2 regions of the Serratia sp. HNCC26DJ206 genome follow, and region 1 is predicted to be linked to the other one. Evidence: riboswitches for the same ligand, from Rfam matches in the RefSeq annotation. Region 1 holds a riboswitch; the other holds the start of a gene.
What was found. Region 1 has a riboswitch for thiamine pyrophosphate ahead of thiM (hydroxyethylthiazole kinase). Riboswitches for the same ligand answer to the same signal wherever they lie in the genome.
Positions count from the first base shown of each region.

Region 2: another riboswitch for thiamine pyrophosphate. It lies ahead of thiB (thiamine ABC transporter substrate binding subunit); the one in region 1 lies ahead of thiM (hydroxyethylthiazole kinase).

Region 1 covers NZ_JBXUGP010000002.1:98,478-102,827, forward strand. The annotation lists partial or broken gene AC2A1E_RS01885 (Fic family protein) at 210-919, shown strand; gene yiaA (inner membrane protein YiaA) at 989-1,438, opposite strand; TPP riboswitch at 1,880-1,974, shown strand; gene thiM (hydroxyethylthiazole kinase) at 2,011-2,805, shown strand; gene thiD (bifunctional hydroxymethylpyrimidine kinase/phosphomethylpyrimidine kinase) at 2,802-3,602, shown strand; gene gutQ (arabinose-5-phosphate isomerase GutQ) at 3,638-4,350, opposite strand, start outside.
Region 2 covers NZ_JBXUGP010000007.1:155,658-160,007, reverse strand. The annotation lists gene thiQ (thiamine ABC transporter ATP-binding protein ThiQ) at 1-111, opposite strand, end outside; gene thiP (thiamine/thiamine pyrophosphate ABC transporter permease ThiP) at 98-1,705, opposite strand; gene thiB (thiamine ABC transporter substrate binding subunit) at 1,681-2,667, opposite strand; TPP riboswitch at 2,774-2,902, opposite strand; gene sgrR (HTH-type transcriptional regulator SgrR) at 2,940-4,350, opposite strand, start outside.

The DNA.
Region 1 (4,350 bases):
ATTTGATTTATTTTATGAAAGTATCGAATGAAGGGTTTAACTGCCGCATATTTGAGTGGTAGTGAATAAAAATACCTCATTAAATAGGTTGAAGCTAAGTGAAACCAGTCAACTGCTTGATATTTAGTACTCAACACACCATGATTTGCGTAGTGTGAGGGCTGGCAAGGTGATTCTGGGCCTGTTTTTTTGATAATGAGGGGAGCACGATGGCAGGTTATCAACCGCCTTATACCATAACACCAAACATTCTGAATCAGGTGGTTGAGGTGGGGGAGCTATTAGGCCGTTGGGCTGCGCAGGCTGAACAATCTTCCCCTTTGCTACGTAAAGAGAACCGTATCCGCACTATCCAGGCATCATTGGCTATTGAGCACAACAGTCTGTCTACCGAACAGGTTACTGCGATCATGGATGGTAAACGGGTATTGGCGCCGGCAAAAGATATTCAGGAAGTTCGTAACGCGATCCTTGCCTATGAAAAATTGCCTGACTGGCAGAGCCATCGGTTTGATGACTTACTGGCAGCACATCGTTTACTGATGGTTGGCCTAGTGGATGCGCCAGGTCAGTTGCGCAGTGGTAATGTTGGCGTGTATCGGGAAAAGCAGCTGATTCATATGGCTCCGCCAGCCAATCAATTGCCGCGTTTAGTCAGCGATCTGCTGACATGGTTACAGCACACTGATATCCACCCGTTGATTGCCAGTTCCATATTCCATTACGAATTTGAATTCATCCATCCGCAGAACGCATCTTAGCTGCTGTCACCGCTAATCCTTCCATGACTATTGTGCAACTTGCTGGTGAGTTGAAGGTAAGTAGCCGTACGATCGAGCGCACTATCAAGGTATTACAGGAGGAAAAACGATTAGCAAGAGTTGGGTCGACTAAGAGCGGTTACTGGCAGGTTGTTTAAACTTATTATATGGTAAAGATGATATTTATATGGGGTAATAATCAGGGGGTTAACCCCCTGAGCAATACATTATTCTACCGTTACATCTTTATCTACGCTGTATTCAGCTTCGCTGCCGTAGTTTTTGGCCGCATCGCGGGTATTTTTCTGCACCGCAATGGCGCCAAACAGGCTAAGAAAGAAGGAGACACCGTAGAAACCTTTCTCACTTAATAATAATTTGGCATTCCACAAACCGATGCATAACAGGCCTACGGCAATCGCAAAAGCCACCCAGCAAGTAATACTATAAATATGAGTCACTGGAATGCCATCTTGCTGATCGCGGACCGTCTTTTGAATGGTTATGGCGGTAAACAGGCCCAATATCAATACGGCGAAATAATAGCCTTTTTCATTCAATTGCATTTCCGCATTCCACAGGCCCAGCAGAAACACGCCAAAACCGCCGAGGAGTGCTGCCCAAGAGGCGAGAACGAAAGCAAACGAGGTGGTGTTTTGTTGTGGTACAGAACTCATTATATGTATCCCTAAATAACAAGACGAACTCCCTGCTCCTAAGCCAGTACAACGGCAGCTTATGAGGTCGGGAGCAATCTACCCGATCTCTGTTTATTAATGCAATAGAATAAGCTTCAGATAATGAGTATGTCTGATCGTTCCTGTTGGGGATCATATCGACATTAATTTTTAAGTATTAATCGCGCTAATTTTTCGGCTGCCTTGTCAAGTTTCAATTTGAGTTGTGATGCATAATCAGCACAAAACATAAAGAATGACGTCATGTTTAATATGGAAAATGCATGCATTATTTTTTGAAATTTATCCTGCAAATATATTCCCTGTCATTAAGCTAAATAGGCTCAACCTGGAGTCTTCCCTAAAATGGGTTTACAGCCCCAGGTTTGGCGATTATCCTGATCGACGTTGGCGAGACAGCCAACAAAAATTTAATGATTTTTCAATGACTCGGGGTGCCGATGTAATCGGCTGAGAATTTACCCGTATTACCTGATCTGGATAATACCAGCGTAGGGAAGTCTCGGTATCTCAACCGGTACCCGCCTTCTTGAACGCCGGTTGGGAGCAATATGTTGACTCGACCTGATGTGTTACCCGGCAACCGTGCCGCGGCCTGTTTTCACCAATTTAAACGCCATCTCCCGTTGATTCATTGCCTGACTAACGAAGTGGTACAGGAATTGACCGCCAATGTTCTGCTGGCCCTAGGGGCTTCTCCGGCGATGGTGGTCGAGCCTGCCGAGGCCGCACAGTTCAGCCGTGTGGCGGATGCGTTGCTGATCAATATCGGTACGCTGCACAGCGCGCGGGCCGAGTCGATGTTGGCCGCTATCGAGGCTGCCAATCACGCAGGCAAGCCTTGGGCGTTGGATCCGGTTGCGGTGGGCGGTTTGACTTATCGCACTGATTTTGCTCAGCGTTTACTGATGCTACAGCCTGCGGCGATCCGCGGTAACGCGTCGGAGATTATGGCGCTGAGCGGTCTACGGGCTAGCGGCCGTGGCGTCGACAGCAATGACGACTCACTGGCAGCGTTACCGGCAGCGCGTGAACTGGCCCAGAGTAGCGGTGCGATTGTGGCGGTGAGCGGGGTGGTGGATTACATCACCGACGGCGAGCGTGACTGGGCCGTGACCGGTGGCGATATCCTGATGACGCGGGTGGTGGGCACCGGCTGCGCGCTGTCTGCGGTAGTGGCTGCCTTTTGCAGCCTGCCGGGCGAGCGGTTGGATAACGTAGCCACCGCTTGCCGGGTGATGTCGCTATGCGGTGAACGTGCGGTGGCACGCTGTAGCGGCCCCGGCAGCTTTACCCCGGCATTTCTCGATGCGCTTTATCAACTGACCTCAGAGGATCTGCAATGAAACGTATTAATGCTCTAACCATTGCGGGCACCGATCCGAGCGGTGGCGCGGGGATCCAGGCCGATCTGAAAGCTTTTTCGGCGCTGGGGGCCTATGGTACCAGCGTGATCACCGCCTTGGTGGCGCAAAACACCCGTGGGGTGCAGTCGGTATATCACATCGATCCAGCCTTTGTGGCTGCCCAGCTTGATTCCGTACTCAGCGATGTGCGGATCGACAGCGCCAAGATCGGCATGCTAGCCAATGCGGAGATCGTCACTGCGGTGGCGGAACGTCTGCGGCACTATCAACTGCCTTATGTGGTGCTCGATACGGTGATGCTTGCCAAAAGCGGCGATCCGCTGCTGGCACCAGAGGCTGTGGAGTCTATCCGCCGTGAATTATTGCCGTTGGTTTCTCTTATCACGCCAAATTTGCCGGAAGCGGCGGCGTTGCTGGCTTGCGCACCGGCCGAGAATGAACGGCAAATGCGCGAGCAGGGGCAGGCATTGCTGGCGATGGGTTGCCAGGCGGTGCTGATAAAAGGGGGGCACTTGAACGAAGGTGAGAGTCCGGATTGGTTATTTACCGCCGATCTGGAGCAGCGTTTCACTGCGCCGCGCGTGGCGACCCGGCATACCCATGGCACCGGCTGCACACTTTCAGCCGCGCTGGCGGCATTGCGCCCGCGTCATGAGAATTGGGTTGCAACGGTGATGGAGGCCAAGGCCTATCTGCAACAAGCTTTGCAGCAGGCCGATAGCCTAGAAGTGGGGCAGGGTATTGGGCCAGTGCACCATTTTCATGCCTGGTGGTGAAGTTGGCCGGGCGCAGAGAACGCCCGGCATAAGCCTTAGCCGACTCCAGCCTGATGCAGGTCGTGCAGGTTGATCGCCCCCACCAGCACGCCGTCAAGGTTAACGACCGGGGCCGCGCTGATGTGTTGTTCGTGCAGGGCTTCCAATGCTTCACCAGCCCGCCACTGTTCTGGCAGGCGATAGCCGGGGCGGGTGATCGCCGGGCTGAGGGCATCAGCGAGGCTATTGCCCTTCACCAGCCAGCGGCGCAGGTCACCGTCGGTAAATACGCCTACCACTTTCTGTTGAGCATCGCACACCGCGACCAGACCAAGGCCGGTGCGGCTCAATTCCAGCATCGCCTCCATCACGTTGACGCTTTCTTTAACCACCGGCAGGCGATCACCGGTGCGCATCAGGTGGTGGACGCGGTTTAACAGGCGTGCGCCCAAACTGCCACCCGGATGAGAGCGGGCAAAATCTTCCGCGTTGAAACCGCGCTGGCGCATCAGCGCCATGGCCAGCGCATCGCCCATCATCAGAGTGTTAACAGCGCTGGAAGTGGGGGCCAATCCCATTGGGCAGGCCTCACGCTCTACGCTGATATCCAACGTGCAGGCTGCGCCCAGCGCCAGCGGGGATTCTTTACCGCCGGTGATGGCGATCACCGGGATCTGGCTTTCGGCCAGCAACGGCAGGATCAGATCCAGCTCTTTGGCGCGGCCGGAATAAGAGATAAAGATCACCACATCGTCGGCACCGATCATGC
Region 2 (4,350 bases), on a different contig from region 1:
ACCGGCACCACTTGGCCCCAGCACCGCGACGTGCTCGCCCGGTTGAATGCGCAGGTCAAAACGCATCGGCAGGTGTTCGTACAGGTAGGTCAGTTTTTCAAGCTTTAGCATGGCGGCCCGGTAAGCGTTCAATCAGGGTAAACAGCAGGAAGCACAGTAACAGCAGCAGGGCTGCGGTCACGGCACCGTCGTTGCTGCGGTAAGAACCAATCTGCTGATACAGATAAAAAGGCAGCGTGCGGAACTGTTCGTTGCCGAACAGGGCAACCACGCCGAAATCGCCAATCGACAGCACGCAGGCAAATGCCAGGGCCTGTGCCAGCGGGCGTTTCAGCGCTTTCAGCTCAATCCAGCGCAAACGCTGCCAGCCGTGAATGTCCAGCGACAGGCAAAGAGGATTATAGCGCTCGGCCAGATCGCGCATCGGGTTTTCCAGCACTTTCAACGCGTAAGGTACCGCCATCAGTGCGTTGGTGAGGATCACCAGCGCATAGGGGGATTGCGGCAGCCCGACGGTATCGCTCAGCAGCAGGAAGAAGCCGGTTGCCAGCACAATGCCCGGCATCGCCAGGATCAGCATGCCGCTCAGTTCCAGCATTTGGCCCTGTGCGGGCCGCTGCCGTAGTTTCAGTTCGCGGCTGCTCCACAGCAGCATCATAGTTAGCACCACGCATAGCAGACCGGCACCGAGTGCGATACGCAGCGACGTCAACAGCGCCTGCCACAGTAGCGGCTGTTGCAGCACGCTGATCAGGCGGTGATTGGTTCCGTCGATAATCACCGCCAACAGCGGCGGTAACAGCAATAACAGGGCGGCGCTAATCAGCAGCGTATCGCCGATGCGCCGTCCGCGGCTGTCTTCTGGGTTGCGCCAGCTTTGAGCATGGGTATGGCCGACCGGCAGCGCCTGGTTCAAGCGTTGGCTGAGCACCACCAACCCAAGGCAGCAGGTCAGTTGGATCAGCGCCAGCAGCGCGGCGCGGCTGAGATCGTAGTCGTAACTCAATGCCTGATAGATCGCCAACTCAATGGTGGTGGCCTGTGGCCCACCGCCCAGCGACAGCACGGTGGCAAAACTGGCGAAACACAGCATAAAAATCAATGCGCCGCTGGGCAGGATCTGGCGGCGCAGCGCGGGCCATTCCACAAAGCGGAACTGCTGCCAGCCATTCATCCCCAGTTGTGCCGCCAGTTGGCGCTGTTCCGTGGGGATATTTTCCAGCGCCTGCAACAGTAAACGGCTGGCCAGCGGCAGATTAAAGAACAGATGTGCCAGCAGGATGCCCTGTAGGCCATAGGGCGAGAAACTGTAATGGATCCCTAGCCAACCGCACACCACCGCCAGCCAGCCTTGCTTGCCGTACACGCTCAGGATGCCGAAAACCGCCACCAGCACCGGCAAGACCAGCGTCATGGCGCATAGGCGCAGCAGTAGGTTGCGGCCAGGGAAGCGCCGCCGATAGAGCGCACGAGCCAGCGGGATGGCGGGAAGTACCGAGATCAGGGCCGACAGCAGCGCCTGCCAGAAGGTAAAGCGCACCACGTGCCACAGATAGCTGTCTTGCCATAAGCTACGCCAGTCGCTGCTGGGTGCGTGTCGCCATAAGGAGCCCATCGCCAGCAGTGCGATCAGCCCGATCAGGCCAGCGGCCATCAGCCCCGGCCATAGCCAACGCGGGATCAGTGGCTGACGGCGGTTTGCCATGCCCGTACCCAGTCACCACGCTGTTTTGCCACTTCTTCTGCACTGAATTGCAATGCGGTTTGCGGCACGGTCATCTGTTCAAAACCCGCAGGCAGCGTGGTTTCAATCACCGGGTACATCCAGTTGCCGGTAGGAATGGTGTTCTGGAAGGCTGGCGTAACCATAAACTGCATAAAGCGCTCTGCCAGCTCCGGGTTTTTGCTGGCCTTCAGTTTAGCGGCCACTTCGACTTGCAGGTAATGGCCTTCGCTGAAGTTGGCGGCTGCGTAGCTGTCTTTTTTCTCTTCAATCAGATGGTAAGCCGGGGAGGTGGTATAGCTCAGCACCAGATCGCCTTCGCCTTTCAGGAACAGGCCATAGGCTTCGCTCCAGCCTTTGGTGACGGTAACGGTTTTTTTCGCCAGTTGCTGCCAGGCTTCCGGTGCTTTGTCGCCATACACTTTCTGCATCCACAGCAGCAGGCCGAGCCCCGGCGTGCTGGTGCGCGGATCCTGATAGATGATTTTCCAGGGTTGATCGCTGCTCACCAGCTCTTGCAGGCTTTTCGGCGGGTTTTTCAGTTTGTCTTTGTTGTAAACAAAGGCGAAGTAGCCGTAATCGTAAGGGATGAAGGTGTTGTCCTGCCAGCCACCTGGCACGGTGAGCTTGCCGGTATCAACCTGGCTCTCGGCGAACAGGCCGGTTTGTTTTGCCGCTTGCAGCAGATTGTTGTCCAACCCCAGCACGATATCGGCAGCGCTGTTGTTGCCCTCCATCCGCACGCGGTTGAGCAGTGAAACGCCGTCTTCCAGCGCCACAAATTTCAATTCGCAGTCACAATCGGCCTCGAAGGCTTTTTTAATTGCTGGGCCAGGGCCCCAGTCGGCGGCGAAAGAATCGTAGGTGTAAACCGTCAGCGTAGGCTTGGCCAGCACGGGGGCCGCAGCCAACAGCAATAGGTAAGGCAGGTATTTTTTGACCACTTTGCACTCCTGAAATTTAAGGGGGCAAAGGACTCTGAGGGCGTGAATCCCCATCATCTTTCAAGCCGCAGCGTTGTTAGCTGCAACTTGAAATCTATTGGGGATAAGCGACGCGGTACTCAAATCCCTCCGCCGGTATTGACCGGATCAGGTTCGACGGGTGTACTCTCAGCGGAAAAAAACGTGCTGCGTTTTCATGCAGCGCTCGTTGTTTTCCGCACCCCGTTGAGACGGCGCTATTGTAGAGATTAACGGGCAGTGGTGAAAGAGACTTATGTTTCCGGCGGGGCGAACCAGGCCGATTTAAAATCGAACCACCCAAGGGTATTCATGCGTACCCCGCGCATGCTGCGTTGGCCGTGCAGTTGCAACCAGTGATGGAACAGCGGGTGCAACTGATGGCTGCTGACCAAGCGTTGGCAGAACTCCGCCAGCGGCAAGCGGTTATCGCGCCACAAAGCCGCATCCTCGGCGATATCTTCGCTCAAACAGTGCTGGATTAACGGCGTTTCATACAGCGTGGCAAACAGGGAAAACTCCAGCGGCAGCGTGAAGTTGGCGCTGCCAAGCCATAAATCGCTGTTCGCCTCGCCCTTATGCCAGTCATCGTAGTTGATGATTTGTACGTTAAGCTTGATTCCGTGTTGCGCCAGTAAGGCGGTGATGGCCTGCTGGATGGCGTGGAATTCCGAGTGCTCGCTGTAGAAAGTTAACGTCAGTTCGGTTAGCCCCGCAGGTTTGGGTTGCTGCCCCAATGCGCGGTTATGTAACCAGCGTGGCAGAATGCCGTAGGCCGGTGCCCAATAGCGTTGATATACCGATCCTGCGTGGCTCAGCAGGGCGATCGGGTTGATCAGTTCACTCAGCCAACTGCGGATTTCAGGATTGGCCGCCAGCGTTGAGCGCTGGTCAAACAGCAGGAAATAACAGCCTTCTTCAAGGCGGCTTTCCAACTCATTTTTACCCGTTTCATCCCCCTGCAACTGCACGCCTGAATGCACCAGTTCTTCGGTGACTTCTGGCAGCACCCAGATGTTGACTTCATCAATCAGCGCGCGATAGCCAAAGTAATCATCGAAGGCATGGATCTTCATCTGGCTGCGATGATTGTGCACCACGCTGTAAGGACCGGTGCCGACGGGATGGCGGGCGAAATCCGGCAGGCTCTGCCATTCGCGCGGCAGGATCATGGCATGCACACTGCCCAGCAGCCAGGGCAGCCAGTAGTCCGGGCTGTGCAGATGGACGTCGATCACATAGGGCGTGGGGGAAGTGACTTTATCGATATGGGAAAACAGAGGCTGCGGGATCAGCCGGTTCAGGGAATGGATCACGTCTTCCATCTCTAGCTCGCGGCCATGGTGGAAACGAATCGCCGGGCGCAGATAAAAACGCCAGTGCAAAGGCGTTACTGTCTGCCAGTGGTGGGAAAGATCGGACTCGATTTCCCCATTTTCCTCATTTATGCGCGTTAAACCGTTAAAAATCTGCCGCGCCAGATGGGTTTCTGAACGGCGTAGCGCCGAGCCGGGCAGCAGGTTGTAAAGCTGGCGATAGTAGAGCACGCGCAGGATATGTTTGCCTTGGCGAAAGCTGCGCCCCAGTTGGGAAAGCAGCATCTGGCGCACGGCATTTTTGTCGCCCACCAGCTGTACCAACTGATCAATTTTGTCCTGCTCCAGC